Regions from separate parts of the Bradyrhizobium sp. CCBAU 53338 genome, predicted to be linked through region 1. Evidence: predicted binding sites of a transcription regulator. Region 1 holds the regulator's gene; each other region holds the start of a gene.
The links. Region 1 encodes LexA, which represses DNA repair genes until DNA is damaged. Its sites were predicted from a motif close to TGTTCNNNNTGTGTTCNG; they were not measured.
Positions count from the first base shown of each region.

Region 2: XH90_RS29775 (ribonuclease T2) is a predicted target of LexA. The motif match lies at 5,924-5,941, and genes of this name have one in related genera.
Region 3: uvrA (excinuclease ABC subunit UvrA) is a predicted target of LexA. The motif match lies at 3,636-3,653, and genes of this name have one in related genera.
Region 4: recA (recombinase RecA) is a predicted target of LexA. The motif match lies at 4,455-4,472, and genes of this name have one in related genera.

Region 1 is NZ_CP030048.1:3,794,498-3,802,044, reverse strand. Features, by position in the region: gene XH90_RS17835 (alpha-hydroxy acid oxidase) at 274-1,401, shown strand; gene XH90_RS17830 (HAD family phosphatase) at 1,410-2,039, shown strand; gene XH90_RS17825 (hypothetical protein) at 2,186-2,380, shown strand; gene glp (gephyrin-like molybdotransferase Glp) at 2,606-3,817, shown strand; gene lexA (transcriptional repressor LexA) at 3,994-4,695, shown strand; gene XH90_RS17810 (hypothetical protein) at 4,879-5,082, shown strand; gene XH90_RS17805 (hypothetical protein) at 5,276-5,710, shown strand; gene XH90_RS17800 (ComEC/Rec2 family competence protein) at 5,721-7,547, opposite strand, start outside.
Region 2 is NZ_CP030048.1:6,343,002-6,350,548, reverse strand. Features, by position in the region: gene moaD (molybdopterin converting factor subunit 1) at 1-16, opposite strand, end outside; gene pgsA (CDP-diacylglycerol--glycerol-3-phosphate 3-phosphatidyltransferase) at 13-630, opposite strand; gene uvrC (excinuclease ABC subunit UvrC) at 725-2,785, opposite strand; gene XH90_RS29790 (outer membrane protein) at 3,037-3,660, shown strand; gene XH90_RS29785 (cold-shock protein) at 3,747-3,962, opposite strand; gene XH90_RS29780 (23S rRNA (adenine(2030)-N(6))-methyltransferase RlmJ) at 4,214-5,074, opposite strand; gene XH90_RS29775 (ribonuclease T2) at 5,166-5,879, opposite strand; gene XH90_RS29770 (hypothetical protein) at 5,995-6,459, opposite strand; gene XH90_RS29765 (hypothetical protein) at 6,642-6,935, shown strand; gene XH90_RS29760 (DUF3617 family protein) at 6,993-7,523, shown strand.
Region 3 is NZ_CP030048.1:3,906,348-3,913,894, forward strand. Features, by position in the region: gene XH90_RS18355 (DinB family protein) at 1-493, opposite strand, end outside; gene uvrA (excinuclease ABC subunit UvrA) at 562-3,540, opposite strand; gene XH90_RS18365 (outer membrane protein) at 3,808-4,494, opposite strand; gene XH90_RS18370 (outer membrane protein) at 4,730-5,500, opposite strand; gene XH90_RS18375 (single-stranded DNA-binding protein) at 5,924-6,421, shown strand; gene XH90_RS18380 (DUF2306 domain-containing protein) at 6,618-7,016, shown strand; gene gyrA (DNA gyrase subunit A) at 7,185-7,547, shown strand, end outside.
Region 4 is NZ_CP030048.1:2,897,661-2,905,207, reverse strand. Features, by position in the region: gene gcvP (aminomethyl-transferring glycine dehydrogenase) at 1-2,037, shown strand, start outside; gene XH90_RS13390 (hypothetical protein) at 2,166-3,074, opposite strand; gene recA (recombinase RecA) at 3,274-4,362, opposite strand; gene XH90_RS13380 (hypothetical protein) at 4,883-5,044, opposite strand; gene XH90_RS13375 (hypothetical protein) at 5,590-5,739, shown strand; gene XH90_RS13370 (hypothetical protein) at 6,794-7,045, opposite strand; gene XH90_RS13365 (hypothetical protein) at 7,509-7,547, shown strand, end outside.

The sequences.
Region 1 (7,547 bases):
CGCTTGGGACGGGACGCCACGCAAATGGCAGTCCAATTCGGTTCTCACAATACCATTCAGGTTTCTTCAAGGCCGGGCTGCCACGCCCGCTTGTATATCGCAAAAATCCCTTCGCCCTGACCTAAACTTTTGGCAACGTTCCGAAGCCGTCGCCCGCCGCGCGGGAATCGATCGGCCGGGCCGCGCTTCGCAGCTATGCGATTTTAGGATGGTTTTGGAGGGCTGAACGGGATAGGCGATGAGATAAGGCTTCAAATTCTCGGGAGGACAACAATGAACGAAGCGCTCCGGCCGGAACGGAACGTCGAACTCGGCGCCAGCAACGAGCCGTTCCAGAACCTGCACGAATTCATCAGGAAAGCCCGTTCCAACCTCAACCAGAACGCCTGGGACTATATCGTCGGCGCCGCCGAGACCGAGACCACGATGCGCCGCAACCGCATGGCACTGGACGAGATCGCTTTCCGTCCGCGTGTGCTGCGCGACGTGCGCAAGGTCGACGGCTCGGTCGAGCATTTCGGCCGCAAGATGCGCCTGCCCGTGGTGCTCGCCCCCGTCGGCGCATTGGAAATCTTCGACCCGCATGGCGCAGCGAGTGTTGCCCGCGCGGCCGGCACTTTCGGGGCGTCGCACATGTTGAGCTCGGTCTCCGAGCCCGGGCTGGAAAAGACCGCCGAGGCCGCGCCCGATGCGCTGCGCATGTACCAGCTTTACGTCCGTGGCGATGACGCATTCGTGGCCGACGTCGTCAGCCGCGCCGAGAAGGCCAACTACGCCGCCTTCTGCCTGACCGTCGACACCGCCCATTACAGCCGTCGTGAGCGTGACATTGCCAAGCGTTACGTTCGCGAGAGCCGCCTGCGCGCCACCGGCGGCGACTACCAGAAGGGCCTGGAGTGGCGGACCGTGAAGATGGTCAAGGACAAGTTCAGGATACCGCTGATCCTCAAGGGCATCGCCACCGCCGAGGACGCGCAGATCGCGGTCGATCACGGCGTCGAGTGGATCTACGTTTCCAACCATGGCGGCCGCCAGCTCGATCACGGCCGCGGCGCGATGCATGTGCTTCCTGAAATCGTCGACGCCGTGAAGGGGCGCGCGAAGATCATGGTCGACGGCGGCATCTGCCGCGGCACCGACATCGTCAAGGCGATCGCCGCGGGCGCAGACCTCGTCGGCATTGGCCGGCTGCAATGCTGGGCCTTGGCGGCGGCCGGCGAGACCGGCGTGACGCGGATGCTGGAACTGCTCGAGGACGAGGTGCTGCGCTGCCTCGGCCTGCTGGGAGCCACTTCGTTCGCCGAGGTCAATAAGTCCTGCCTGCACCCGGCCACCGCGACCAATGCGCCGAGCGTGTTCAGCGCATTCCCGCTGTTCGACCACGAGCCCTATCGATACTGATTGGAAGGATGCATGTGACCTCGCTCTCTCCCGGCAGCGCGGATGCGCTTCTGTTCGACCTCGGGCGCGTCGTGCTTGATATCGATTTCTCCAAGGCGATCGCCTGCTGGGCGGGACATGCAGGCTGCAAGCCGGAAGCGATCGTGGCGCGCTACGTGCGTGACGAGGCCTACCGGCTGCACGAGGTCGGCAAGATCAGCGACGAGGACTACTTTGCCTCGCTCCGCTCATCGCTCGGCATCAGCATTTCGGATGGGCAGTTCCTGGAAGGATGGAACGCGATCTTTGCCGGCGAGATGCCCGACATCGCCGAGTTGCTGCCGCGCGCGGCGAAGCAGATGCCGGTCTACGCCTTCTCCAACACCAACCGCCCGCACGTGGACTACTTCTCGAAGGAATATGCCGACCTGCTCGGCCATTTTCGCGAGCTCTATCTGTCCTCCAGCATCGGTCTGCGCAAACCGGATGCAGAAGCGTTCGACCATGTCGTTGCCGCGATGGGCGTACCGGCGAACCGCGTTGTCTTCTTCGACGACCTCGCCGAGAACGTCGAAGGCGCCCGCGCCCGCGGCCTGACCGCGGTGCATGTGACCTCCCCTCACGACGTCGGCAATGCGCTGAGGGCACTGGGGATCTGATCCCCGAACGGACCGCCCCTCTGGAACTATTTCGCCTCCGGGTTTGGAACCAAGTCGCTTTGTACATTTTTATACAGAGTTCCGGGAACGAATGCCCGTTTCCGGACTCATGAGTCCGTTGGGAATTCTACATCGGACTTATCATCGTGTTGGGCAAAACCTACCTCACCAAGCAGGCCTCTCTGCTGATGAAATACGCCAGAACCACCTCGGATTCTGACCTTTCCGCAAAACTGATCAGCAAGGCCGCCGATCTCAAGGCCCAGGCCGATCCGATGCCTGACAGGGACCAGAGTCCCGAAGCGCCAGACGTCAGTCCGGACAAGCAGCCGGGGACCTGACCGGTGCTGGCCGTGGCTCTCGTCATCCTCGCCATGGCCATCCTCGAACCGGTCTGCTTCGCCTTCCGGATCATGCCGCGGCGACTTTGATCTTGCGCCTTCGTCGCCAAGCTGACGACGCACGATAAATCATGCTGCGCGACCACCGTTTTGCCTCTGCGCCTGCACTCGGCTAGAACTCTCGCCGCCGATTTGCCCGAACGGGCGCAGCTGGAGTTTTCACCCGTGGCCCTGATGCCGGTTTCCGACGCGCTCGCCGCGGTGCTTGCCGGCGCGCAGCCGCTGACCGAAGAGGTCGTCGCACTCGACGCGGCCTTCCACCGCGTGCTCGCGCGCGACGTCGCGGCGCGGCGGACGCAGCCGCCGCAGGCGATGTCGGCGATGGACGGCTATGCCGTTCGTGCGGCCGATGCGGCGAAGCCCGGGGCGCAGCTTGTCGTCATCGGCGAAGTCGCAGCCGGCCGGCCGTTCGCAGGGACCGTCAGCGCCGGCGAAGCCGTGCGAATCTTCACCGGTGGTGTCATCCCCGATGGTGCGGATGCGGTCGTGATCCAGGAGGACACCGTCACCGACGGCAAGCGCATCACCATCAAGGAGGCCGCCGTCACCGGGCGCCACATTCGCCCCGCCGGCATCGATTTCCGCGAGGGCGACGTGCTCCTGCGCAAGGGCGTACGGCTCACCGAGCGGGACCTTGCACTTGCCGCCGGCATGAACCACCCGCAGCTCGCGGTGTGCCGCCGTCCGAAAGTCGCGATCCTCGCGACCGGCGACGAACTGGTGATGCCGGGATCGACGCCCGGTCATGGCCAGATCGTCTATTCCAACGGCTACGCCCTGCACGCGCTCGCCCGCAGCGAGGGCGCCGACACCATCGACCTCGGCGTTGCCGCAGATACGCTTGCCGCCACCAGCGCCGGTATCCGCCGCGCGCGAGAATCCAGCGCCGACATCCTGATCACGACGGGCGGCGCCTCGGTCGGCGACCACGATCTGGTGCAGCAGGCACTCCGGGACGAAGGCACTGCGATGGCGTTCTGGAAGATCGCAATGCGGCCGGGCAAGCCGATGATGAACGGACAGCTCGGAGCGATGCGCGTGATCGGCCTGCCCGGCAATCCCGTGTCTTCCTACGTGTGCGGTTTCCTCTTCATGGTCCCGCTGATTCGCGCTTTGTCCGGCCGTTCGGTTGTCCATCATCGCCGCGAACGCGCCGTGCTCGGCCGCGACGTCGGCGCCAATGACCAGCGCGAGGATTATCTGCGTGCGCGTCTCGACGAGCGTGCCGACGGCACGCTCGTCGCCCTTCCCGTCAATCACCAGGACTCCTCGCTGCTTGCGAATCTCGCTGCGGCACAGGCACTTCTCGTGCGTCCGCCATTCGCACCGAAGGCCGAAGCGGGAGCGCACTGCGAGGTGTTGCGACTGCCCGCCTGAGCGCATCGTTCGCAACCGTTCCGCGAACTTTGCCGCGTTCACGGTAAATTAAGCAGTTGCGGAACATGTATCGAACATATAGTGTTCGTTCATGATTTGTTTCGAGCATGTAGCGGCTTATTGCTGAATTCAGCGTCTCGGAATCGAACGACATCGTCAGGGGGATTTTGGTCGAGATGTTAACGCGCAAACAATACGAGCTCCTGCGGTTCATCAGCGAGCGGCTGAAGGAAAGCGGCGTGCCGCCCTCCTTCGACGAGATGAAGGACGCGCTCGATCTGCGCTCGAAGTCGGGCATCCACCGCCTGATCACGGCGCTCGAGGAGCGTGGCTTCATCCGCCGCCTGCCCAACCGGGCCCGCGCCATCGAGGTGATCAAGCTGCCGGAGCTCCAAGCCGCCGCCGGTAGCCGCCGCGGCTTCACGCCAAGCGTCATCGAAGGCAATCTCGGCAAGGTGCGCACGACATCGAGCCCGCCCGCCGACGAGGGCGAGCGTCCGGTCGCGGTGCCCGTCATGGGCCGGATCGCAGCCGGCACGCCCATCGAGGCGCTGCAGACCCGCAGCCACACCATCAGCGTCCCCCCTGACATGCTGGGCGCTGGCGAGCACTACGCGCTCGAAGTGCGCGGCGATTCCATGGTCGACGCCGGCATTCTCGACGGCGACATGGCGCTGATCCAGCGCAACGAGAGCTGCGACACCGGCGATATCGTGGTCGCGCTGATCGACGACGAGGAAGCCACCTTGAAGCGCTTCCGCCGCCGCGGCGCCTCGATCGCGCTGGAGCCGGCCAACGCGGCCTACGAGGTCCGCATCCTCCCGCCCAACCGGGTCAAGATCCAGGGCAAGCTGATCGGACTGTATCGGAAGTACTGAGCGCCGGACGACCTGAGCGCTCACGCGCATTCAACGATCGGAGCGGACGATTGTCCGCTCCGGCCGGATGGTCTTTCTGGTTTTGCACAGATTATCCGGCCCCCTCTCCAGTACTACATCCTCGGCACGCCGCGACGAAGCACGCATCGCTTCATAAGCCTCCAGGCGACCGAGGAGACAACCATGCGCAAGATCTTCCTGAGCACCGTCACGATGGCGCTGATTGCAGCATCGGCGTCACAAGCCCTCGCTGCGCAGCCGCAACATCGCGCCCGCAAGGCGCCGCAGGCGACGAGCGCGCAATTGCGTGATGCGCATAATACCGTCGAGCAATCCTCGCGGCCGGCATGGCCATATTCGGGCTGGTCGGCACCGGCCGGACGCTGACGGCGACGGTCGCCGAATGCACGGAAGCAGGCTTTGTTCCTGGCGGTTCGGGAAAGATATTGTGATTGCGGCTTGCGTATCCGAGCCGCAGATTTGCCTACAACCGAGCGGAGTCTTGCAGGCTTCCACTCTGATAGAGGCCTGCGCCTCCAGGCCAGAGGCGCGGGTTGCTATCCCTGATGAGGAGCACCCGATGTGTGACTATAGCCTGCATGCCGTCGCGACACGTCCCGCAGAAGTCGGCGAGACGATCGTCACGACAACATTTCGCGGCACCTCGACGCGCGGCTTCGCCTCCGAAGCCGACATGTCGGTCGCGGTCTGCCTGCTGCCGGGAACGGAGCTCGCGTTCGCCGACAACGTCCGTTACGATAACAGGTGGATCTGGACGCGCACCGTCAACTCGCGCGTCGGCAAGTTCGGCAAGGTCGATCCGCACATTCCCGATCGTCATCACGATGCGATCGAATTCCCCGATGGCAAATACGTGCTGGTGACGCAGCTCGTCGAAGGCCAGCGCGCAACCGTGCTGCAACTGCCCGTGACCCAGCCGCTCGGCGAGCGCGAGCAGAAGCCGCAAGGGATCGCTGACAGCCGCACCACGACGCCGCGCCTGCCGATCGGCTGAAAGGTCGATCTTACTCCTCAGCCTGAAGGTCGGCCTCCGACGGTGTTACGTCCCGGGAGCGTGGAGCTACCGACCTTGGCATGAGGGTCTGCTCGAAGTCTCCATCGCCGGTCGCCGCCGGCGACCAGGGGCGGTTTGCGCCCCTTCCCCTCACAGCCTGAATCGCAAAACCGTCACCGCGCTGTGTGAGCGCCAGCGCGCCCTGGTGCGCGAGACGCGGTCGATCGACCACCATCGCGGCGCAATCCGGCGCCGTAGGCCTGGTCGTCACCAGCAGCGCGGCACGACTGCAATCGTCGGCCAGCGCGTCGATGCGTAGCGACAGCGCAATCATGCGACCGTCGGCGAGCGTCGTCACGCAGCCGGCGTCGTCGCATGACACGCCGTCACCAAGCGAGGCGCTGGCCGTGTCGCGCGGGTCAGCGTCGGCGGCAAGCCACTCCTTGAGCAGAAAATTGTCCTTCTTCATTCTGATCACGTGCAGTTGCCCATCCCTGCCTCGCACTGCGACGTTCTGGCCGTCAGCGGCAATCAGGATATCGGGTTGCCGGACCGACAGCCCCCAGACGGTCGCAGCCACGAGCACGCAAGCACCCGACCAGCGCAGCGGCGTGCGCAACAGGCCCATCAGGATCAGGCCGAGGCTCGCCGCAATCAACGGCGCAGTGCCGAAGGCGGCGACATGGCCGATCGCGCCGGGCAGTGCGGCCACCCAGCGCGACACCGCCACCATCCAGTCGATGCCAATCCCCATCAACCACCAGAACACACCGTCGAGTCCGAAGGGAGCCGCGAGCAATCCCAGAAGCCCCGCGGGCATCACCAGCGCCGAGACCACCGGCATCGCGCCGAGATTGGCGAGCACGCCGTAGGGCGTGACGCGATGGAAATGGAAGGCCGCATAAGGCGTGGTTGCAAACCCGGCGATCATCGAGGCCATGAACAGCATCGCGATCTCGCGGCCGCCCCACAGCGCGATGCGCGCGGTCGCCGAGTGATCAGGTGAGGCAAACAGGTTCGGCATGCCGATCTGCACCAGGGCCACCAGCCCGAGCGTCGCGGCGAAGGACATTTGAAAGCTCGGATGCACGAGCGCCTCCGGCGCCACCGCCAGCACGATCAGCGCCGCGACCGCCAGCGTGCGGAAGGTGACGGCGCGGCGATCGACGATCACCGCGATCAGCACCACGGCAGTCATGAAGAACGATCGTTGGGTTGCGACTTCAGCGCCCGAGAGCAGCAAATAGAAAGCAGAAGCGACCAGGGCCGCGGCGGCCGACCATTTCTTGATGGGAAATCCCGCCGCCAGCCCGGGGATCAGCGCGAGCAGTGCGCGAACCGCGAAGAAGACGACACCGGCGACGACAGCCATGTGGTAGCCGGAAATCGACAGCACGTGGCCGAGGCCGGAGATGAACATCGCGTCGTTGACGGGCGTCGTGATCGCATCGCGGCGGCCGGTCAGAAGCGCAGTCGCAATCGCGCGGTTGTCGCCGTCGAGTACGGCGCGGATGCGCGCGTCGATCCCATCGCGCAGGCCTTGCAGGACGGCGGCATAGCGCAGCTGCAAGCCGCCGGCATCGGGCGGTGTCACAGTCGTGATTGCCCCCATCGCGAAACCGGACGCGCCGATCCCCTGGAAGAACATGTCGCGCGAGAAGTCGTAGCTCCCCGGTCGCAACGGCGCGAGCGGCGGCATCAGCCGCGCCTTCAGCTGCACGAAGCTGCCGACATCAGGCGCCGTCCCCTTGCGCACGGAGAGGCGGACGCGCTCGAGCTTCAAATCGCTGTGCTGCGCCTCCATCGCGGTGACGCGCAGCACGAAACGGTCGGTGCG
Region 2 (7,547 bases), 2.5 Mb from region 1:
AATACTTCACCTTCATCCCTCATCCTCCTTGATGAGGTGGTGGATGCCGGCGCGGAAATAGTCGTAGCCGGTGTACATGGTCAGGATCGCCGAGGCCCACAGCAGGACGAGGCCGATCAGCGAGACGATGGGCACCACCTCGTCACCGGCGGGACCTGCGAGCAGGAAGCCGATGGCGACGAGTTGCACTGTTGTCTTCCACTTGGCGAGCTTGGTCACGGGCACGCTGACGCGGAGCGCCGCGAGGTATTCGCGCAGGCCTGAGACCAGGATCTCGCGGCACAGGATCACGATGGCAGCCCAAAGCGACCAGCCATGGATGATGCCGTCGGCGGCCAGCATGAGGAGGCACGAGGCGACCAGCAGCTTGTCGGCGATCGGGTCGAGCATCCGGCCGAACGCCGATTGCTGATTCCAGATCCGCGCGTAATAGCCATCGAGATAGTCCGTGACCGCCGCACCAATGAAGATCGCCACCGCGAGCCAGCGCAGCCACAGCGGGTAGTCCATGATCGACTGCGCATAGATGCATCCGACCACGACCGGGATCGCGGCGATCCGGCCATAGGTCAGGATGTTCGGGAGGGACATCGCGCGGCTGGTCGTCCCTCGTGTCGTGGCGATGTTCATCCGTCCTACCAATACCGCTCAAGTCTGAAGGTCAACCGTCCCTCTCCAAATGGAGTACAGGATGCGACGACCATATGACTACAGCCCCTTTAGTTCACCCCGGTTGGGGATGAAAATAGTCGAATATCCTGCGGGCGCTCTCGGCGCTCACCCCAGGAACCTTGCCGAGATCGGCGATCGAGGCCCGCTCGATCTCCTTCAGGGTTCCGAAATGATGCAGCAAGGCACGTTTGCGTGACGGGCCGATGCCGGGAATCTCCTGCAAACCGGCCTCGCGGATGTCCTTCTTGCGCAGCTTGCGGTGCGAGCCGATGACGAACCGATGTGCCTCGTCCCGCAGGCGCTGGATGAAGTAGAGCACGGGGTCGCGCGGCTCCAGCTTGATCGCCTCCCGCTCGGGCATGAACAGGGTCTCGCGGCCGGCATCCCGATCCGGACCCTTGGCGACCGACATCAGCGATACCTGGGTCAGGCCGAGATTGGCAAAGATCTCCCTGACGGCATTGAGCTGGCCGCGGCCGCCGTCGATGATCACGAGGTCGGGCCATTGCGGAAAATCGTCGTCCTTGGCTTTGGCCGCGCCCTCTTCGGGCGGGTTGATCAGGCGCTTGAACCGGCGCTCCAGCACCTCGCGCATCATGGCGAAGTCGTCGCCCGGCGTGATCCCTTCCGACTTGATGTTGAACTTGCGATACTGGTTTTTGACAAAGCCATCCGGGCCGGCGACGATCATGGCACCGACCGCATTGGTGCCCTGGATGTGGCTGTTGTCGTAGACCTCGATACGCTTGGGCGGATGCGGCAGGCTCAACGTCGTGGCCATGGCGTCGAGCAGGCGGCTCTGGGTTGCGGTGTCCGCGAGCTTGCGGCCGAGCGCCTCGCGCGCGTTGGTCAGCGCGTGGGTGACGAGCTCCTTCTTCTCGCCGCGCTTGGGCGCTGTCACCTCGACCTTGTGACCGGCCTTGATCGACAGCGCGTTGGCGAGAAGCTCCATCTCCTCGATTTCGTGCGAGAGCAAAATGGTCTTCGGCGGTGGCTTGTCGTCGTAGAACTGGGCGAGGAAGGAGCCCAGCACTTCCTCCGGCGTAAACGTCTTCTCAGCACGCGGGAAATAAGCGCGATTGCCCCAGTTCTGGCCGGTGCGGAAGAAGAACACCTCGACGCAGGAGAAGCCGCCTTCCTGGTGGATGGCGAACACGTCGGCTTCTTCCACAGTGCGCGGATTGATGCCCTGCTGCGACTGGATCGCCGACAGCGCGGCGAGGCGGTCGCGATAAAGCGCCGCGCTCTCGAATTCTAGGTCGCCGGAGGCCTTCTCCATCTCGCCGGCGAGTTCCTGCTTCACCGCCTGGCTCTTGCCGGAGAGGAAATCGGTGGCTTCCCGCACGAGCGTCGTATAGCCGGGAAAATCGATTTCGCGGGTGCAGGGGCCGGCGCAGCGGCGGATCTGGTAGAGCAGGCAGGGCCGGGTGCGGCTCTCGAAGAAGGAGTCCGTGCAGGAGCGGATCAGAAACGCGCGCTGAAGTGCGGTGATGGTGCGGTTGACCGCTCCGGCGGAGGCGAACGGGCCGAAATAGCGGCCGGGCCGGGTCTGCGCGCCGCGATGCTTGAGGATCTGCGGCGCCCAATGGTCGCCGGTGATGAGGATGTACGGAAACGACTTGTCGTCGCGCAGCTGCACGTTGAAGCGCGGCCGCAGCTGCTTGATCAGGTTCGCTTCCAGCAGCAGCGCCTCGGTCTCCGTCGTGGTCGAGACGATCTCCACGGTTACCGTGGCTGCGATCATGCGCAGGATGCGCGCCGGCAGCGGCGCGCTCTGGCGCGCATAGTTCGACAGGCGCTTTTTGACGTTCTTGGCCTTGCCGACATAGAGCACGTCGGCGTTCGCACTGAGCATGCGATAGACGCCGGGCGAGGTCGGCGCGAGACGCACTGCGCGCTCGATCGCCTCGTGGCCGGTCGCCAGCGGCTCCTCGCCGATTGCGCCGCTCTCTTCCAGAATGTCAGGCAGCCGCGCATCCTCCTCGTCATCGCCGCCGGAGGCGGGATCGAGGTCGGGCGGTGTCAGCCCCTCGGGCGGGGCATCGGCCGTCGCGGCTTGCGGCGGTTTGCGCGCGCGCGCGTCGTCCGGGGTGTCGGAGGAATCGTGAACCATGGTGCGAATTTAGGCGCTGGGGGGACTGATTTGAAGTTCCGGCCATGCTGCACGCACAGAATGGCGGCGCAGTTCCCGGTAACGCTTGCTTAAGCCTGTTAACAGCGCGGTAACCCGTCTTAACAGGCCTTTAACTTAAAACTCTCGATAAATCCTACGCGAAAAAGTGGTGGTTCCGTAACCATGCGATTTGGCCTGGCGCGGCGGCGCGGGCATCGCACCCGGTGACGGCAGTTGCGTTGGAGTGTGTGATGAAGAGGCTCGTTGTGGGCGCAGCTGCGTTGGTTGCAGCCGGCTGGACGGCTTCGGCAGAGGCCGCCGATCTGAATTACGGGCAGCGTGCGCCCTATACCGTCAATCAGCCGCTCAATGCCTATAGCTGGGCCGGACCGTATCTCGGCGGCAATCTCGGCTACGAGTGGGGCTCGGTGAGCAATACGGGCGTGAAGCCGTCCGGCTTTGTCGGGGGCGTACAGGCCGGCTACAATTTCCAGAACGGTCCGTGGGTGTTCGGTGTCGAGGGCGATATCCAGGCCGCTGGCGCCGACGATACGTTCGCGCCGTGGAAGTTCTCCAACCCCTGGTTCGGCACGCTGCGCGGGCGAGCCGGCTATGCCTTCAGCAACATCCTGGTCTATGGCACCGCCGGCCTCGCCTTCGGCGAGCTGCGCGGACAGACATTCGGTTGGACGGAGTCGCATACCAGCGCGGGCTGGACCGCCGGTGTCGGCGCAGAAGTCGGTTTCGCGCCGAACTGGAGCGCCAAGCTCGAATATCTCTACGTCGATCTGTCGTCGAGCCAGTTCGCCATTACAGGCGTGTCAAACGGCTATAGCGCCAGCGTGGTGCGCGCAGGCGTGAACTATCACTTCTGATAGCCAAATAAGAAAATACCGGACAACAGCCTCCCGGCCGCTCGCGGCCGGGACTTTTTTTGCACCAGGTTTTCAGGTCGGGTCCGCTACGAAAGGATCACTAAATTGACCGCCTTCGGCCCCTTCCCCTTCTTGTCCGGTTCGACTTCGAATGTGATACGCTGTCCTTCGGCAAGATCCTTCAGTCCCGCCCGCTCAACAGCGGTGATGTGAACGAAGACATCGCGACCGCCGTCATCCGGCTTGATAAAGCCGTAGCCGCGCTCGCCGTTGAAGAACTTAACCGTTCCCGTATTGGCCATCGGGAAACTCCCCCTCATTGCTCCTCCGTCGCAACGCAGACGCGCGTCGCGACATGACCGGGCGTTACGAAGCCCGGGAGAGCTGGCCATCCTTGGGCAGACCCAACGGTCCGTCCGGATCTTTCTAGGCCTTCACTCCGCCGCAACCATTCGCGGAAGCGGAACGTAAAGCCAGTCACGGAAACAGCATAATACGGTTCTTTGCAGATTGACTACCGCTACTGCATATTTTTCCCAAGAATGGCGGCGGCTTAGGGCTTCGGTACTTCCAAACGGAATCTGGCAGCGCCGCCTTGGCCGAGCGGCATTTCGAGCTCAGGCAGGATCGTCTTGAGCTCGCTCTGCAGCGTGTATGGCGGATTGACGATCAATAGCCCGGCCGAGGTGAGGGCTCCGCCGTCGGTCTGCGGCGCGACGCTGAATTCGAGACGCAGGCATTTTCCCTGGGGCTTTGCTGCGGCTGCGAGCCGGGCCACGAGTTGGGCCAGCGTCTCGGTGGCACGGCGGCTTTTGGCGGGATACCAGATTACATAGATACCGGTCGGCCATTTGGCGAAGGCGGTGGAGAAGGCCTCGCCCAGCCGTTCGAACTCGTCCTTCACCTCGAACGGCGGGTCGATCAGCACGAGGCCGCGCCGCTCCTTTGGCGGCACGAACGCGGGCAGCGCCATCCAGCCGTCGAGATCGACGACGCGCGCCTGTTCGTCGCGCCGCAGCACGTCGATCAGTGCCTTGCGCGCCTTCGGCTCGAGCTCGCAGGCGACCAGCCGGTCCTGCGGTCGCATCAGGCCACGCGCGATCAGTGGCGAGCCCGGGTAGACCTTGAGCTCACCCTTCGGGTTGAAGGCGCGGACGATGTCCATGTACGGCTTGGTCAGGGCGACGCTCTCGTTGGAGAGGCGCGCCTGCATCAGCCGCGCGATCCCCGTCAGCCACTCGCCGCCGCGGCGTGCTTCGTCGCTGTCGAGATCATAGAGGCCGGCACCCGCATGGGTGTCGATGACGCGGAAGGCGGCCGGCTTGTCCTGCAAGTAAGTGAGGATGCGAGCCAGCACGATGTGCTTGATGACATCGGCGAAGTTGCCGGCGTGAAAGGCGTGGCGGTAGTTCATGGCAGCAGAGTTACGACATCACGCGATGAAAGTAACTCCCGTCATTCCGGGCTCACGCTCCGCTTGTCCCGGAATGATGGTGTTGATCCAACTATCCACCCCTGATCGGCGGCATCGTCACCTGGTCGCGGCGGCAGGCGCGGCGTTCGATCTCCTCGCAGGCGCGGAATTGCAGGTCCTTGCTGAGGCAGATGCGAACCTCGGACAGCCGGGTCCGGTTGCAGGTGACCGAGACGGCTGCGTCGCTCAGGCCGGGATTGGCCTTGATGAAGGCTTCTTCCACCTCGCTAGGTGCCACGGTCTTGGCCTGCGACAGGTCGAGATATTCAGCCGGAATCTTGATCACGGCGCGCGCCTTGCGGATCGTCTCGAAATAGTTGCGGCCGTCGAGCCCGGAGCAGGTGCCGTGCTTGTCCCACTCGTTGAAGATCAGGCCCGGCGCCGGCATCAAATCGAGCATCGAGGAGACGATGTTGCGATTCAGTCGCGGCGAGGGCCGCTGGCAATATTCCGGAAAGCCGTTCTCGTATTGCGGCCACAGCCCGTGCACCACGAAGGAATAAGGCCGTCCCTCGCACTGGATGTTTGGGCGCCCGCCGCCACGGCCGCGCTCGGCCGCCTCCTCGCAGAAGGATGGCGACCAGGACAGTGACAGCACATAGAAGTCGAATTCGCCGGGTGCGTTCTGCCGCTTGTCCTGGGCCCTCGCACCGCCCGCCAGCGAGACCAGTCCGGCGGCAAGAATCAGCGGGAGTGTCAATGAGATCACGAGACGCGGGAACGATTGCAATCTAAAATGAAACATGGCGACACCCTCAACCAGACTGTGCAATCAGCCTAGCAGCCATCCGGAACATTTCAAGAACAAAATTCAAGTGATCGAGGGCCGGCCGCTTGGTTGGCCGATAGGGCCCGTCAGCTCAAGGCTTGGCGGCGCGGCAGGACGGATTGTAGGCCCAGTTACGGTCGAGCCCGACCACGCACCATTCGACCCCTTGGCCGAAGCTGGCAAAGCCGCCATCCTCGATGATCGAGAAGTGCACCCGGCGCACCTTGCCGTCGGTGAGCATGGCCTCGCCGGTGCAGTAGCGGCGCGGAATGTTGTCGGACGCCCAGGGGCGGAAGGCGGTCTCGTGAACGTTCGAGAAGCCCGTGATCCGCAGCGGCGAATTCCAGAACGAGCTTTCCTTCTCCCAGAACTGGGTCGAGATCGTCGGCAGCGCCTTGTCGCATTCGGCGACATTGCCGTCGTAACGCGGGCCGCTCAGCCAGAAGTTCAGCTCCAGCGGATTGGCTGCCTTGGCCTCCGTGAGCGACAGCGCTCCGAACATGAGGCCGAGAACGGCGACGAATCGAAGCGATTTCAGGGAGGTCGAGGCGCGCATGGGCAATCCAGACAGCATGATCTGTGAAGGTCGGACGGTGCCGCGAAGGGCGGGGGAGGTCAAGTGCAGCGCGGCAACACTTGGCCAGGAGTTGATCAAAACGTCGCAGTGGACAGGCCTTCCGTTCTTTTCACCGCCGCGTCGGCACCGTAAACTGGTCCCAACCAATCGGAGTGACGGGAATGCGAATCATTGCGGCCGCTGGCCTTCTTGCCCTGGGTATGATGGCGAGCCAATCGGCGCGCGCCGACCTCCTTCCGGTGCCGCCCTTCAAGGGCAACGACACCGGCGGCATCATCGCCTATTCGATGGCGACGCAGACCGATGCGCGCCAGGTCGCGGTCGATCACTGCGCGCGCTACGGCAAGGTGGTGAAATTCCTCGCTGTGCAGGCCTACGAGGGCGGCTACATCTCGTTTTCCTGCCGCTGGGTGCCCTACGGCGCCGCCGACCGGCCGATCCGCACGCTCTACTGAGGCGTATCGGAGCGCCAACAAGATCACGCCACGACGTCTCAGCCGGGAGTCTCTCCTATGACGCGCAAGCTTGCTTTGCTCGGTTCGGCCGTTTGTCTTCTGTTGTCGGCGGGCAGCGCTTTCGCCGACGATTTGCCGGTGCGCAAGGCGGGGCTCTGGGAAATGAAGATGGTCAGGTCCGGCTCGGCGATGCCGGAGATGACCATGCAGCACTGCACCGACGAGAGCGTCGACAAGGAGATGAGCAACAACATCTCCCCGATGGCCAAGCGGGTCTGCTCCAGGCAGGACATCAAGAAGACGTCGACCGGCTATGTCAGCGATTCCGAGTGCAGCATCGCCGGCATCAACACCACCTCGCACGCCGAGATCACGGGCGATTTCAATTCGGCCTATACGGTGAAGACCTCCTCGCACGCGCAAGGCGGGGCCGCGGGTACCGCGGGGCGCGACACCACCATGACGCTGGAGGCGAAATGGCTCGGCGCCTGCAAGCCGGACCAGAAGCCCGGCGACATCGTGATGCCCGGCGGCTTCAAGATGAACGTGCGCGACGTCGACAAGCTGAAGGCACTGCTGCCGAAGTGAGGTGGTGAGATCGCAGCCCGGATT
Region 3 (7,547 bases), 110 kb from region 1:
CTTCCGCGAAGAATTCATCGAGCTGCGGCGGGGCAACAGCTGTTTCGGACATCATCGCGTGCGCCTGTCCGCGATGATGAATCTGATGCTGGAAGAGATGCATGAGCAGCCGGTCGCGACGCTCGGTCTGGACCCGGGTGTCGCGGTTGATCCGGACCGAGTCGTCAAGACGTTCAGGCGTCAGCGCATCGCAGATAGCGAGCAGGCGCTTGTCCATGGCAGCTTGGGCAGGCTTCAATTCGGAGAGCGAACCGTGCGGCACTTCGTTTTGCCAGGCGCGTGGTCCGAGCCAGCCACCCTCAAGGGCATCGACGTAAAAGAGGTCGATGACATAGATGTGGTTCGGCGTGCGCTGCAGGCTCGGGAAGAACCCGGTTCGCCGGGCTTCGAACTCGGCCTGGCTGAGGCCGGCGCACGCTGTGAGCAGGCGATGGTTCGCCCAGGCATTGTTGCGAGCGAAGGCGCGATAGGTTTGCACAAGTCCAGCAGGCATGTCGGCACCGGTCTCACGAGAAGAGCGCAGGCGGACTACGCTTCGCTGATCCACCCTACGGTTTCGATCTACTCCGCCGCCTCGCTCGTGCTCCGTCGTTTCGGCTTCCTTGCCTTCTTCAGCACCGGCTCCAGGAACTTGCCCGTGTAGCTCCGCTGTGCTTTCACGATGTCCTCGGGTGGACCCCAGGCGACGATCTCGCCGCCGCCGTCGCCGCCCTCGGGGCCGAGGTCGATGACCCAGTCCGCGGTCTTGATGACTTCGAGATTGTGCTCGATGACGACGACCGTGTTGCCCTGCGCGACCAGCTCGTGCAGCACCTCCAGCAGCTTCTTGACGTCGTGGAAGTGCAGGCCGGTCGTGGGCTCATCCAGGATGTAGAGGGTGCGGCCGGTGGCGCGCTTGGACAGCTCCTTTGCCAGCTTGACGCGCTGGGCTTCGCCGCCTGAGAGCGTGGTCGCCTGCTGGCCGACATGGATGTAGTCGAGGCCGACGCGGTGCAGCGTCTGGAATGTCTCGCGCACGCGCGGCACCGCCTTGAAGAACTCGGCGGCTTCCTCGACGGTCATGTCGAGCACGTCGGCGATGCTCTTGCCCTTGAACAGGACTTCCAGCGTCTCGCGGTTGTAGCGCTTGCCCTTGCAGACGTCGCAGGTGACGTAGACGTCGGGCAAAAAGTGCATCTCGATCTTGATGACGCCGTCGCCCTGGCACGCCTCGCAACGGCCGCCCTTGACGTTGAAGGAGAAGCGCCCGGGCTCGTAGCCGCGCGCCTTGGCTTCGGGCAGGCCCGCGAACCACTCGCGGATCGGTGTGAAGGCGCCGGTATAGGTCGCCGGATTCGAGCGCGGAGTGCGGCCGATCGGCGACTGGTCGATGTCGATGATCTTGTCGATGTGCTCGAGACCCTCGATGCGGTCGTGCGGCGCGGCGCCTTCGCTGGCGCCGTTGAGCTTGCGCGCGATGGCGCGGTAGAGCGTGTCGATCAGCAGCGTCGACTTGCCGCCGCCGGAGACGCCGGTGACGGCGGTGAACAGGCCGAGCGGAATCTCGGCCGTGACGTTCTTGAGGTTATTGCCGCGCGCGTTCACCACCTTGATGGTGCGGCGATGGTTCGGCGGACGCCGCTCCGGCACCTCGACTTCGAGCTCGCCGGTGAGATATTTGCCGGTCAGCGATTTCGGGTTGCGCATGATCTCGTCGGGCGTGCCTTCGGCGACGATGTTGCCGCCATGCATGCCGGCGCCGGGGCCGATGTCGAGCACGTAGTCTGCGAGCCGGATCGCGTCCTCGTCATGCTCGACCACGACCACGGTGTTGCCGAGGTCGCGCAGGCGCTTCAGCGTGTCGAGCAGGCGCGCGTTGTCGCGCTGATGCAGGCCGATCGAAGGCTCATCCAGCACGTAGAGCACGCCAGTCAGACCCGAGCCGATCTGGGAAGCCAGCCGGATGCGCTGGCTCTCGCCCCCGGACAGCGTGCCGGAGGAGCGGGAGAGGGTGAGGTAGTTGAGGCCGACGTCGAGCAGGAAGGTCAGGCGCTCGCGGATTTCCTTGAGGATGCGCCCGGCGATCTCGTTCTGCTGCTTGTTCAGCGCGTCGGGCACGGTCTCGAACCACTCGCCGGCCTTCCTGACCGACAGCTCCGAGATCTCGCCGATATGCTTGGCCCCGACCTTGACGCACAGGGCCTCGGGCTTCAGCCGGAAGCCGTTGCAGGCGCCGCAGGGTACGTCGTGGAAATACTTTGCCAGCTCCTCGCGCGCCCACTCGCTTTCGGTCTCGCGATAGCGGCGGTTGATATTGGTGATGACGCCTTCGAACGGCTTCTTGGTGTCGTAGGAACGGACGCCGTCCTCGTAGGAGAACTTGATCTCGTCCTCGCCGGAGCCGTGGAGGATCGCGTCTCTCGTCTTCTTGGGCAGATCCTTCCACTTGGTCGTCAGGGTGAACTTGTAGTGCTTGCCGAGCGCCGTCAGCGTCTGCGTGTAATAGGGCGACGACGACTTGGCCCAGGGCGCGATCGCGCCCTTGCCGATCGCGAGCTCCTTGTCCGGGATGACGAGGTCTTCGTCGACATGCTGCTCGACGCCGAGGCCGCCGCAGGCAGGGCACGCGCCGTAGGGGTTGTTGAAGGAAAAGAGTCTGGGCTCGATCTCCGGAATGGTGAAGCCGGAGACGGGGCAGGCGAACTTTTCCGAGAACAGGATGCGCTCGGGCCCGCTCTTGTCGTGGATTTTTGCCGTCTTCTTTTTCTCTTCGGCAGGCGCAGCAGCAGCCGGTGCGTCGGCATACTCGACGACGGCAAGGCCCTCGGCGAGCTTCAGCGCGGTCTCGAAGCTCTCAGCCAGGCGCTGGCCGATATCGGCGCGCACCACGATGCGGTCGACGACGACGTCGATGTCGTGCGGGAATTTCTTGTCGAGGTTAGGCGCTTCCGCGAGCTCGTAGAAGGCGCCGTCGATCTTGACGCGCTGAAAGCCCTTCTTGAGCCATTCGGCGAGCTCCTTGCGGTACTCGCCCTTGCGGCCGCGCACGACAGGCGCCAGCAGATAGAGGCGGGTGCCCTCGGGCAGCGCCAGCACGCGATCGACCATCTGCGACACGGTCTGACTCTCGATCGGCAGGCCCGTGGCGGGCGAATAGGGCACGCCGACGCGCGCCCAGAGCAGGCGCATGTAATCGTAGATCTCGGTGACGGTGCCGACCGTCGAGCGCGGGTTCTTCGACGTCGTCTTCTGCTCGATCGAGATCGCCGGCGACAGGCCGTCGATCTGGTCGACGTCGGGCTTCTGCATCATCTCCAGGAACTGGCGCGCATAGGCCGAGAGCGACTCGACGTAGCGGCGCTGGCCCTCGGCGTAGATGGTGTCGAAGGCGAGCGAGGATTTGCCGGAGCCCGATAGCCCGGTGAACACCACGAGCTTGTCGCGGGGAATCTCGACGTCGATGTTCTTGAGGTTGTGCTCGCGCGCGCCGCGGATCGTAATTGCGCGCAGGTGTGATCCCGCGTTCTGCTGTTGGCGCTTCGCCTTGATCACTTCATCCATCCGCGTTGCCCTCAAGGAATCCCACGAGCGAGCGACCGCGCCAACGTTCGGGCGCGCTTCGCCCGGAACCGGGATCGGCGCCAATGGGTATGCAGGCGAACGTAGGAAGAACGGAGACGGATTTCCAGAGGGACTTGCGAATCGTCAACGGATTGTTGGCGCGCTGGCGGGACTTGGCAGCAGCGCCTGGAGATCGGGACGGAAGGAACAACAAAAAGGCCGGCGCGAGGCCGGCCTTTCGTGACGTGATGGCGTTGGAGCCTCAGCTCAGTACTTGGCGACGACCGGGCCGTTGAAGTGATAGTTCACGCCGACCTGCACGGTGTGGAAGTTGATCGTGCCGGTGGGAATGGCGCCGAAGTACGTCTCGCCGGCCAGGCTGCGATAGAGATACTCGCCCTTGACCGACCACTGCGGAGCGAAGAACGCTTCGATGCCCGCGCCGACGGTCCAACCGGAGTGGAACTTGCTGTCCGAGATCGACGCAGCGCCGAGGGTGGCGGTGATCTTGTTGTCGATCCAGGCGTAACCACCCGTGCCGTAGAACAGGACGTTGTTGACGGCATAGCCGATACGGCCGCGCACGGTGCCCATTGCATCCGTCTTCGAGCTCACGCTGGTCGGGATCGCGCCGAGGCCGGGAACGATAACGACACCAGCGGCAGAAGCGTTGACGTCAGCCCAGGCGCCGTCAGCCTCGATACCGAACACGACGTTGCCGGTCTGCCAGTTGTAGCCGGCGGTGCCGCCGACGAAGCCACCCTTCATCTTCGGGTCGCCAGAGGCGGCTTCCCAGGCGCCGCCGCCGACGATACCGAGATAGAAGCCGGTCCAGTTGTAGACCGAGGCCATCGCGACCGGAGCCTTGGTGTAGGGGCGAGCCGCCAGGTCGGCAGCCGAAGCGGCGCCGGTGAGTACGATCAGAGCGGCCGAAGCCAACAAAATCTTTTTCATATTCAAGTAATCCCAGTCCCAGTTTCTGTTGTTGTCTTCCGTGCGTCGGAAGCACAGCGGACGCGTTGGTCCAACTGATGTCGTGCTTACACCACTGAAGCTGTAAGTTGTGTCTCTCAAAAGTCACAACAAATACAAAATGTAATACTCACTGACCTATAGTTCCCCGTCGGGAACAGGCAACAAAAAGGCCGGCACGAGGCCGGCCTTCGATTCCCGAATGATTTCAAGAAGATCAGTACTTCGCGATGATGGGGCCGCCCCAGCGATAGTTGAGGCGGACGAGGCCCATGTCGACGTCCTGGCTGATCCGGTCGGTCTGGAATGCGCCGCCGCCGACGGGTGCGTTGAGCGTGAGCGTCCGGTTGCCGAGGAAGATGTGATCGTACTCGACGCCGACCGTCCAGTTGGGCGCGAAGCCGAATTCGAGGCCGGCCCCGACCGTGCCGCCCCAGCGGGTGTCGCTGGTTGAGGCGAGCAGGGTGCCCGCACCGACGAAGCCGGGCGCCGTGTAGATGTCGAACTTGTCCGCGACCACGGCGCCGCCGCCCTTCACGTAAAACAGCACGTTGTTCCAGGCATAGCCGATCTGGCCTGTGAACAGGCCGAAGGCGTCGATCCGCGAGCGGTTACGCTGTGCCAGGAAGAAATTGCTGACATTGTCGCCGGAGAAGTCGGCCCAGTTGCCCTGGCCTTCGAGGCCGAACACCCAGCTGGCCGATTGCCAGCGATAGCCGACCTGGCCGCCGACCGTGCCGCCGGTGGCGTTGTGGCAGCCTTCGCCGCCCACGAATGCGCCGCCGCCGAGAACGACGTTGTCCCAGCATTTGTGGCTCGATCCGCCGCCGCCGTTGATGCCGATGTAGAAGCCGCTCCAGTCGTAGATGGTGGCGATCATCGGCGGCGGCGCCTTGGTGTAGGGACGAGCCGCAAGATCTGCTGCACTCGCCGGTGCAGACAGGCCCATTGCAACAATACAAATTGTACCGAATAGAATTTTCTTCATTGCAGTCTCCCCAGTGTCGTCCGCTTCAGATGTCCCCGAAGCGGCCCATCAGGCGCGACGCCCATCAGAACCAATTCCGAGAAAACCGTAATCCAATCGGACGGCCGAGTCCGTCTCTGGAATGCAACAGTCGGCGGGCAACTGACATGCGCTTAACCTGATGAATGTTAAGCGTTTTCCGGTTCGGTTCGGTTCCAATTCATGACGGCGTGCATAGCGGGGCAGAGTGTTCGTATGCACGCTTCGGTCGCATCAATTTCGATGGGAACAAATCTGGAACAAATGTCTGGCCGGTGCTATATGTGGGGATAACCGAGGGTGTAGCGGGCCGATCGGCCCTCGTAAGCGTATAGGGTCGGCCCAACGGGCGGCAGCGCGGGCGCGCCTTTTTCGATTCAGTGGCATTTGGAGTGGAGAGCGGCGATGGCGGGAAGCGTCAACAAGGTCATTCTGGTTGGAAATCTCGGCAAGGATCCGGAAATCCGCCGCACCCAGGACGGGCGGCCGATCGCGAATCTGAGCATCGCGACCTCCGAGACCTGGCGCGACAAGAACAGCGGCGAGCGCAAGGAAAAGACCGAGTGGCACCGTGTCGTGATCTTCAACGAAGGGCTGTGCAAGGTCGCCGAGCAGTATCTGAAGAAGGGCGCCAAGGTGTACATCGAGGGCGCGCTTCAGACCCGCAAATGGACTGATCAGAGCGGCGTGGAGAAGTACTCCACCGAGGTCGTGCTCCAGGGCTTCAACTCGACGCTGACGATGCTCGACGGCCGCGGCGGCGGCGGAGGAGGCGGCAGCTTCGGCGACGAGCCGGGCGGCGATTTCGGCTCCTCGGGTCCCGTCAGCAGCGCACCGCGCCGCCCGGTTGCCGCCGGCGGCGGTGGCCGCAACAACGACATGGACGACGACATCCCGTTCTGAGGCGGGCAAGTTTCGTTTCCAACTTTGCTGCGCTCGCGTAGAGCGTCAGGATTTCCTACCAATTTACAGGCTGAGCTCGGTTTTCCGGGCCGGCCTCATGTGCTGCCTGAAGCCTTTGACGGGCCACGATGTGAACGGTATTAACTTAATGTTAATCATATTCACATGGTCGATCCCGGCCGAAGGGACGCGTCACATGAGCCTCGCGCCGCTGCTTGACGCTGCTCCGGCGATCCCGCTGCACGCCTTCGCGGCGATGGCGGCCTTCGTGCTCGGCATCGTTCAGTTCGCCGCCCCCAAGGGTACGCTGCCACACCGGACGATCGGCTGGATCTGGGTGGCGCTGATGGCCCTGGTAGCGGTCTCGTCGTTCTGGATCCACCAGATCCGCCTGGTCGGGCCGTTCAGCCCGATCCATCTGCTGTCGATCTTCACGCTGGTGATGCTGCCGCTTGCGGTATGGCGGGCGCACACGCATCGCGTCGTCGCTCACCGGTGGAGCATGATCTTCATTTTCACCGGCGCGCTGGTGGTGGCGGGCCTGTTCACGCTGCTGCCCGGGCGCATCATGCACAGCGTGTTTTTCGGGGCGTAACGGGCAGTTCCGCCCGGCTCGTGCGGGCCCCGTTCCCGATGGTGGTGGACAAGGTCTAAGTCTCTGGAAAAACAGTCGGAAAAAGCGCTGTCTCGACCCTTGCAAGGGTGGTTATCAGGGCCTCGATGCGCTATATGATTCCCAGATAAAATTTCACCGGATTCCCCCTTGGCTGACGACGACAACAAGCCCGGCGACCAGCCGGCGCAACCCTCGGACATTCGCCCCGTTTCGATCTACGAGGAGATGAAGAAGTCCTATCTCGATTACGCCATGAGCGTGATCGTGTCGCGCGCGCTGCCCGATGCGCGCGACGGGTTGAAGCCGGTTCATCGCCGCATCCTGTTCTCGATGAACGAGGAAGGCTACACGCCCGACAAGAAGCACAAGAAGTCGGCCGGTATCGTCGGCAACGTCATGGGCCAATACCATCCGCATGGCGACCAGGCGATCTATGACGCGCTGGTGCGCATGGCGCAGCCTTTCTCGATGCGCGAGCTGCTGGTGGACGGGCAGGGCAATTTCGGCTCG
Region 4 (7,547 bases), 900 kb from region 1:
GGCTATGGCGGACCGCACGCCGCCTATATGGCGGTGCGCGATGCGCTGAAGCGCTCGCTGCCCGGCCGCATCGTCGGCCTCAGCGTCGACTCGCGCGGCGCCCCGGCCTATCGCCTCGCGCTGCAGACCCGCGAGCAGCACATCCGCCGCGAGAAGGCGACTTCCAACATCTGCACCGCGCAGGTACTGCTTGCCGTGATCGCCGCGATGTATGCGACCTATCATGGCCCCGAGGGGCTGGCGCAGATCGCGCGCACCGTGCATCGCCGCACCGCCGTGCTCGCCGCGGGCCTGCGCAAGCTCGGCTTCGCGCCGCAGTCGGAGACTTTCTTCGACACGATCAGCGTCGATGCCGGCGCCAAGCGCGCCGAGATCGTCGCGCGCGCTGCCGCCGAGAAGATCAATCTCGGTGTCGGCGAAGCGAGCTTGCGCATCGCGTTCGACGAGACCACGACACCTGCAACGGTCGAAGCCGTCTGGCGTGCGTTCGGCGGCCAGCTCTCCTACGCCGAGATCGACGCGACCACGCGCGAGGCGCTGCCGGAGGCGCTGAAGCGCACCACCGCGTACCTCACCCATCCCGTATTCCACGCGCATCGCTCGGAAACCGAGATGCTGCGCTACATGCGCAAGCTCAGCGACCGCGACCTCGCGCTCGACCGTGCAATGATCCCGCTCGGCTCCTGCACCATGAAGCTGAACGCGACGACAGAGATGATGCCGCTGACCTGGCCGGAATTCGGCTCCCTGCATCCGTTCGCCCCGCGCGAGCAGGCCGCCGGCTATCACGCGCTGTTCGCGCGGCTGGAAAAATGGCTGTGCGACATCACCGGCTATGACGCGATCTCGCTGCAGCCGAACTCGGGCGCGCAAGGCGAATATGCCGGCCTGCTCGCGATCCGCGGCTATCACGCCGCGCGTGGAGAAAGCCACCGCAAGATCTGCCTGATCCCCTCCTCGGCCCACGGCACCAACCCGGCCTCGGCCGCCATGGTCGGCATGGACGTGGTGGTTGTGTCTTGCGAGAAGAACGGCGACGTCGACGTCAACGATCTCCGCGCCAAGGCGGAAAAGCATTCGAACGATCTCGCCGCTGTGATGATCACCTATCCCTCGACCCACGGCGTGTTCGAGGAGCACATCCGCGAGATCTGCGATATCGTCCATGGCCATGGTGGCCAGGTCTATCTCGACGGCGCCAATCTCAACGCGCAGGTCGGCCTCAGCAGGCCCGGCGATTACGGCGCCGATGTCAGCCATCTCAACCTGCACAAGACCTTCTGCATCCCGCATGGCGGCGGCGGCCCCGGCATGGGCCCGATCGGCGTCAAGGCGCATCTCGCGCCGTTCCTCCCCGGTCATCCCGCGACCAACGGCGACGCGCGGGTCGGCCCGGTCTCGGCCGCGCCGTTCGGTTCGGCCTCGATCCTGACGATCTCCTACATCTACATCCTGATGATGGGCGGAGAAGGCCTGAAGCGCGCCACCGAGATCGCGATCCTCAACGCCAATTACATCGCGGCAAGGCTCGATCCGCACTTTCCGGTGCTCTACAAGAACGGGAAGGGCCGCGTCGCGCATGAATGCATCGTCGATCCCCGCCCGCTGAAGACGACATCTGGCGTCACCGTCGACGACATCGCGAAACGCCTGATCGATTACGGCTTCCATGCCCCGACCATGAGCTTCCCGGTGCCCGGCACGCTGATGATCGAACCGACCGAGTCGGAATCCAAGGCGGAGCTGGATCGCTTCTGCGATGCCATGATCGCGATCCGGAAAGAGATCGCCGAGGTCGAGGCCGGCCGCTTCAAGATCGAAGCCTCGCCGCTGCGCCACGCCCCGCACACCGTGCACGACATTGCGGACGACGATTGGAAGCGCGCCTACGCCCGCAGCGAGGGCTACTTCCCCGATGGCGTCTCTCGCACCGACAAATACTGGTGCCCGGTCGGGCGCGTCGACAACGTCTATGGCGATCGCAACCTGGTGTGCTCCTGCCCGCCGGTGAGCAATTACGCGGAAGCCGCGGAGTAAGCCACGACGGAGGTCTCGTAGGGTGGGCATAGCGACGCGCGCCCACCACCTCCGGATGACGTGAAAGATCGTGGGCACGGCGCTCGCGCGCCTTTGCCCTCTCTATAGCTACGGCACCGACTGCGCCTCTAGGGCGCGACCAACAATCGGCTCTCGCGATCCCACCTCCAGAGCCGTTCATTGGTCAGAAGCGTGCCGCCCCTCCAGCGGTGGATCGGGTTGTGCTGGAGGAAATCCTGGTCTCCCGCCAGCACCGCCTTCCCGAGATCAGTGAGCGACATGCGGGATTGCTTGTACCGTGCGTGACGGATCGCATCGTCGTGCCGAGCTCCCAAATCCTCGGGGTCGATCGTACGCAGTTCGTCGCCCAGACCGGCCACTGCCGGCTTGGGGCCGAGTGCGAGCCCCTCCAGCAGCGACCCCAGTTCGAATTCGCCAAACACGTACGTGCCCCGCAGTGAACGCAGATGAAACAGGGCGTTCGTGTTCGCGTACCCTCGGGCAAGCATCTCCAGAAATCGCATCTCGCTCGCACCAAGACCGCTCAGGGGCGACGGTAGCTCTCCCAACAGCCGTTGCCATGCCGATCGCAGCATCAACAGGGCGCTTAGATCGCTGTGAAGTACATTCGCACAGGCTTCAGGCGTCGGCGCGCGATACGCTTGCCAAGCCATTCCAGCGGTCTGGAGTTCTCGGGCCTGAACATCCACCATACGAATGTGCGATGCGGACGCTTCGGAGACTTTCTCTCGCACATCGAACAGATCGAATGCGACCAAGCGCAGTCCGAGTTTTTTAAGCAGCTCAGGGTAACAGGCGAGATGGTCGAGCAGCCAGATCAGCTGCAGTTGATCGTCTGGACTCGGGTCGAACCAAAGCTCAATCTCGTCATGGCGCTCGCAAAAATCGGCGAACGGTAACTTCCTAAGTTCCTTGAACTTGGAGGGCCATTTTGGACCCCAATCCGACCAGTGATCGCCCGGCTTGAGCGTCCCCTGCGCCCCGAAATAGGCTGCGAAATACTCCGGCGAAGGCAACGGCCCACATGAACCGGAAAAAGAAGAGAACGACGATCTCGGCCAGTTTCGATTTGGCGAGATCGGCGCCGGCCACACCGGTCAAGATCAGACGCTTCATCACCCCCCGATCACTCCAACACAAAAGAAACGGGCACTGACGACGTCGGCAACTCAACGTCCTCAGCGCCCGCTCCTCGCGAAAACTTGTACTCGAGGCTTACTCGTCCGCGGGCTCGTCGCCGTCGGCGTCGCTCTCGGGCGTGCCGGCCAAAATCTGCTCGGAGATCAGGCCGGAGTTCTGGCGGATCGCGGTCTCGATCTTGGCGGTAATGTCGGGGTTGGACTTCAAAAACGCTTTCGAGTTCTCGCGGCCCTGGCCGAGGCGCTGGCTGTCATAGGAGAACCAGGCGCCTGATTTCTCGACGATGCCGGCCTTGACGCCGAGATCGAGGATCTCGCCCATCTTGGAGACGCCCTCGCCGTACATGATGTCGAACTCGACCTGCTTGAAGGGCGGTGCCAGCTTGTTCTTCACCACCTTCACACGCGTCGTGTTGCCGACCACTTCGTCGCGCTCCTTGATCGCGCCGATACGGCGGATGTCGAGGCGGACGGAGGCATAGAACTTCAGCGCGTTGCCGCCGGTCGTGGTTTCGGGCGATCCGTACATCACACCGATCTTCATGCGGATCTGGTTGATGAAGATCACCATGGTGTTGGACTTGTTGATCGAGGCGGTCAGCTTGCGCAGCGCCTGGCTCATCAACCGCGCTTGAAGACCCGGCAGTGCATCGCCCATCTCGCCTTCGAGCTCGGCCTTCGGCACCAGCGCCGCGACCGAATCGACCACCAGCACATCCACCGCACCCGAGCGCACCAGCGTGTCGCAGATTTCCAGCGCCTGCTCGCCGGTGTCGGGTTGCGAGATCAGGAGCTCGTCGATGTTGACCCCGAGCTTGCGGGCATAGACCGGGTCGAGCGCGTGCTCGGCGTCGATGAAGGCGCAAATGCCGCCCTTCTTCTGGGCTTCCGCCACGGTATGCAGCGCCAGGGTGGTCTTGCCCGACGATTCCGGCCCGTAGATCTCGACGATACGCCCCTTGGGCAGGCCGCCGATGCCGAGCGCGATGTCCAGCCCCAGCGAGCCCGACGAGACCGCCTCGATGTCCATCGAACGGTCGTTCTTGCCGAGCTTCATCACCGAGCCCTTGCCGAACTGGCGCTCGATCTGGGAGAGCGCGGCAGCCAGAGCTTTACTCTTGTCCATGGAAGATCCTTCGACGATACGCAGGGCAGTGGCGGACATTGGGTCGTGCTCCTTATGGCGAGGATTCGCGTGTGGGACAAACGGTTGGGCGGGCGGCTCGTCGATAAAACCAATGTACACCATCTGTTCTTTGTTCGCAATATGTTCTTTGCGGTAGGCGGGTGCTGTCCGTATTTGACCCCAAGTGTCCTAAGTTGAATTTTGCAGGTCCTAGTTCGCCAATTAGGAACAAGTGTTCACTTTGATACTTAAGCCGTCTCCACATGCGAAAGGTAACTGAGGGTGGCGGCAAACAAATTGGACAGATTGGGTATGTTGGCCCTCGCGATCACGGTAGTGGGCCTCGGCACTCTTATTGCCAGCACCGCCATGCTCATGATCCGGTAAGGGCGCCTCAGTTGGGGCCCATAAACTGGCACAAGTTGCATAGACGGCAGCCCGCTACCGGAAGATACTGTCCTTATGGGCAATGATCTTTGGTACAAGGCGTTTGTGATCACGGCCGGTTCTGTGCCGGTGATCCTGTCTGCCATTGCTATCTTCATGCACTAGGGCCGCCTCAGTTGGCGGCCTCTTCCTTTTTAGGCTCTGGCGCTTTCTCCGGGAGAAGCGACTTCATTGCCGCTAGGCGATCAATCACCTTTTGCACGCCAGCTTGATCGTACAGGAGCGCAGCTAGCTCTAGACGATCATCCTTTATCGCAATCGAAGATTCGCTCACGCCCTTCTCTCCCACCCAGCTAATCACAACGCTTTGTCGGCCGCTGGTAGCAGGCATCTGCGGTGGCGGAGTGTGGACCGGAATGTTCCTTGGGGCGCTCGTACTCAGATAAGGCCACCTCGGAATGAAGCCCGCCCCTAGGCGGGCTTTTTGTGTGACTTTTGGAGCGTCCTAATCCGCCTCTGCGGGTGTCGCGTTGAACCTTTGGGCGCCCTGCACAGACACACAGGATCGGGATTTTACAATCTCCCTCCCGGGGCTGGAAAGGCCGCCGCCTGCGCTGGTTTTAAGCGGGCGGCGTTTTTGCTTTCTGTAACCAAAAGGCCCCAATCCGGGGCTGGCGAGATTGGGGCCTTGCGCTGGTTCATGTGACCCCGATGAGGGAGACCACCGGCAGCAAACTCGCAAGGCGAGCATTCGTTCCAGTGTCCTAACTTGAAACTGTGGGAGAGCACCAGAATTTGGGTACCGTCCGTATTCCACCCTTGGTGTCCTAAGAAGAAATTCGGAGTGTCCTATTTAGAATTTCGCAACCAAACGGTCGGATGCTCTTCGGCATTGTGCCTAAGGTCTTTTTCGCCATCGTGATTGCACTCGGCAGCCTCGTCGCGGCGGACCGGCACTATGCATATGGCGCCTACACCGACGCAGCCTTTGGGATGCTGCGCCACATCCGCTATTCATTCGGATGGTAGGGCCGCCGCAGTTGGCGGCGAAAGGCCCCGGCCGCGATGAGACGGCCGAGGCCCTCCCGGGTTGCAATAAGCAATACTGAAATCGCATAACCAGCCCCGGGCTTGGAAAACTATCGCGCGATCGATGAAGCGCCACTGATCTAGCTCAATGCAGAGCGTCCTAATTCCCTGGGGGAACGGGGGCGCCGCAATGGGGAATCGGATCATGACGGAAGACACGCTGCACGATGCCGTCAGGCGCAGTTCCTGATCGAGGCGGCGCTCGAGGAGACGGTGAAGTTCGAGCGCAGGGAAAGCGAGTTCCGCAAGAGGGACCGCGCCGAGCGCGCCGCCGATCTCCGCCTGCCGCCGGACGAGATCAAGGTGCGCCAGGGGAAACGCCAGCCGAAACAGGCTGCCGGCTACTGTGCATGGGGTTGTTTTCGTCGGCTTTGGCGGCGCGGGCCGCCTGAGCCTCGCTACATCAGCGCCAGCAGCACGATGCCGATCACCAACACCACGAAGCCAGCCGCCGTCGCGGCGGCGAATGACCGCTCTACCTTGTCCATGATGCCACCCCGCTGTCGGCGCGCCACGTATCCCCCATGGCTTCGCCGTGCCCGCAAAGTGTCGCCAACGGATGTGTCTGAAGTTGTGCAGCCGGATGTCTGAATTGGGACGTCACAGCGGCCCTCAACGCGTCCGCGAGCCACGCATGAGCCTGCGTAAGGCGCCCGTCAGCCGAATGCTCTAGCCTCGGCTTGCCCGGTGGACCAACACCGGGTCTCCATACCCAGTCGACCTCGCTCGACCCCGAGCGGGGTCTTCTGTTCCCGGCGGCCAGATCGGCTTGTTGCTGCCGACTCCCGGAATCGATGCGGGGGGCGGATCCACCTCCGATCCGCTCTGTCAGGCTCTCGTAAGCTGAGCGGGCTACGGTCATGGAGCTATGGTGTTGCAGCCCAGCACCTCAGCCTCCAATAACCTTCTGCCCCGCCCGGCTCTCCCCTGGCGGGGCTTTTTTCTTGCGACGGCATTGCCGCCAGGCGGCGCGAGAACGCGTGGATCGCAGGCGTCAGTGCCGTGAATCCGCCAAGCGCTCGGGCTTGCCGGAATCGCCGCGCTCGCCGTGACACGCCAGGCCTTCGAAGCGCCAGAAGGTGACGACGCTGGTCGTGCCGCACTGCTCGCAGACGAGCTTCTCGTCACCCAGCATGAAGCGTCCGCGCCTGTAGAGAAGAGAAGACGCTGGCCGCCCGCATTGCGGACAGACCAGCGGGAAACGTCGTGTGCTCCATCGCTGCGCGAGATGTCTGAGCCAGTTCACGTCGTCCTCTTGGTCCTCTTGCGCGATGACCAACCCCGCCTTCGTCACCCCTCACCAGATCACAGTCGAGGCGCACGCAAAAGTGGAAAAGCAATGCACGTGCTCATTTGCTGCGAATGGTCGCGCGGTCGACATCTCTCACGACGATGGTTCCGCACAATCATGAAGCCCGCGACAGCAATCGCGATGGAATCGCCGTTGGTGTCGGCAGGGAACTCCGTGGTTCTCCGGCCAAGAACAGAGTTCCTGACCTAATCGCCAGCCACCGCCTCACAGGTTCCATTCACGCGAAAGACCCATCCATCGGCCCCATCTTTCGGAATCCGATTTCGCTTGTTTCGAACTGCGCGCGCTTGCTCAATTCCGATGAATTATCCTCGACTTAACGGCAATTTTTCCTTGTCGTCGGAATATTACGATGCCCATGTTACCCGACATGGCAAGGTGAATCGTGGAGGTGACCATGAATCACAGGGGCGTGGAGTTCACGGTTGCAAAGACG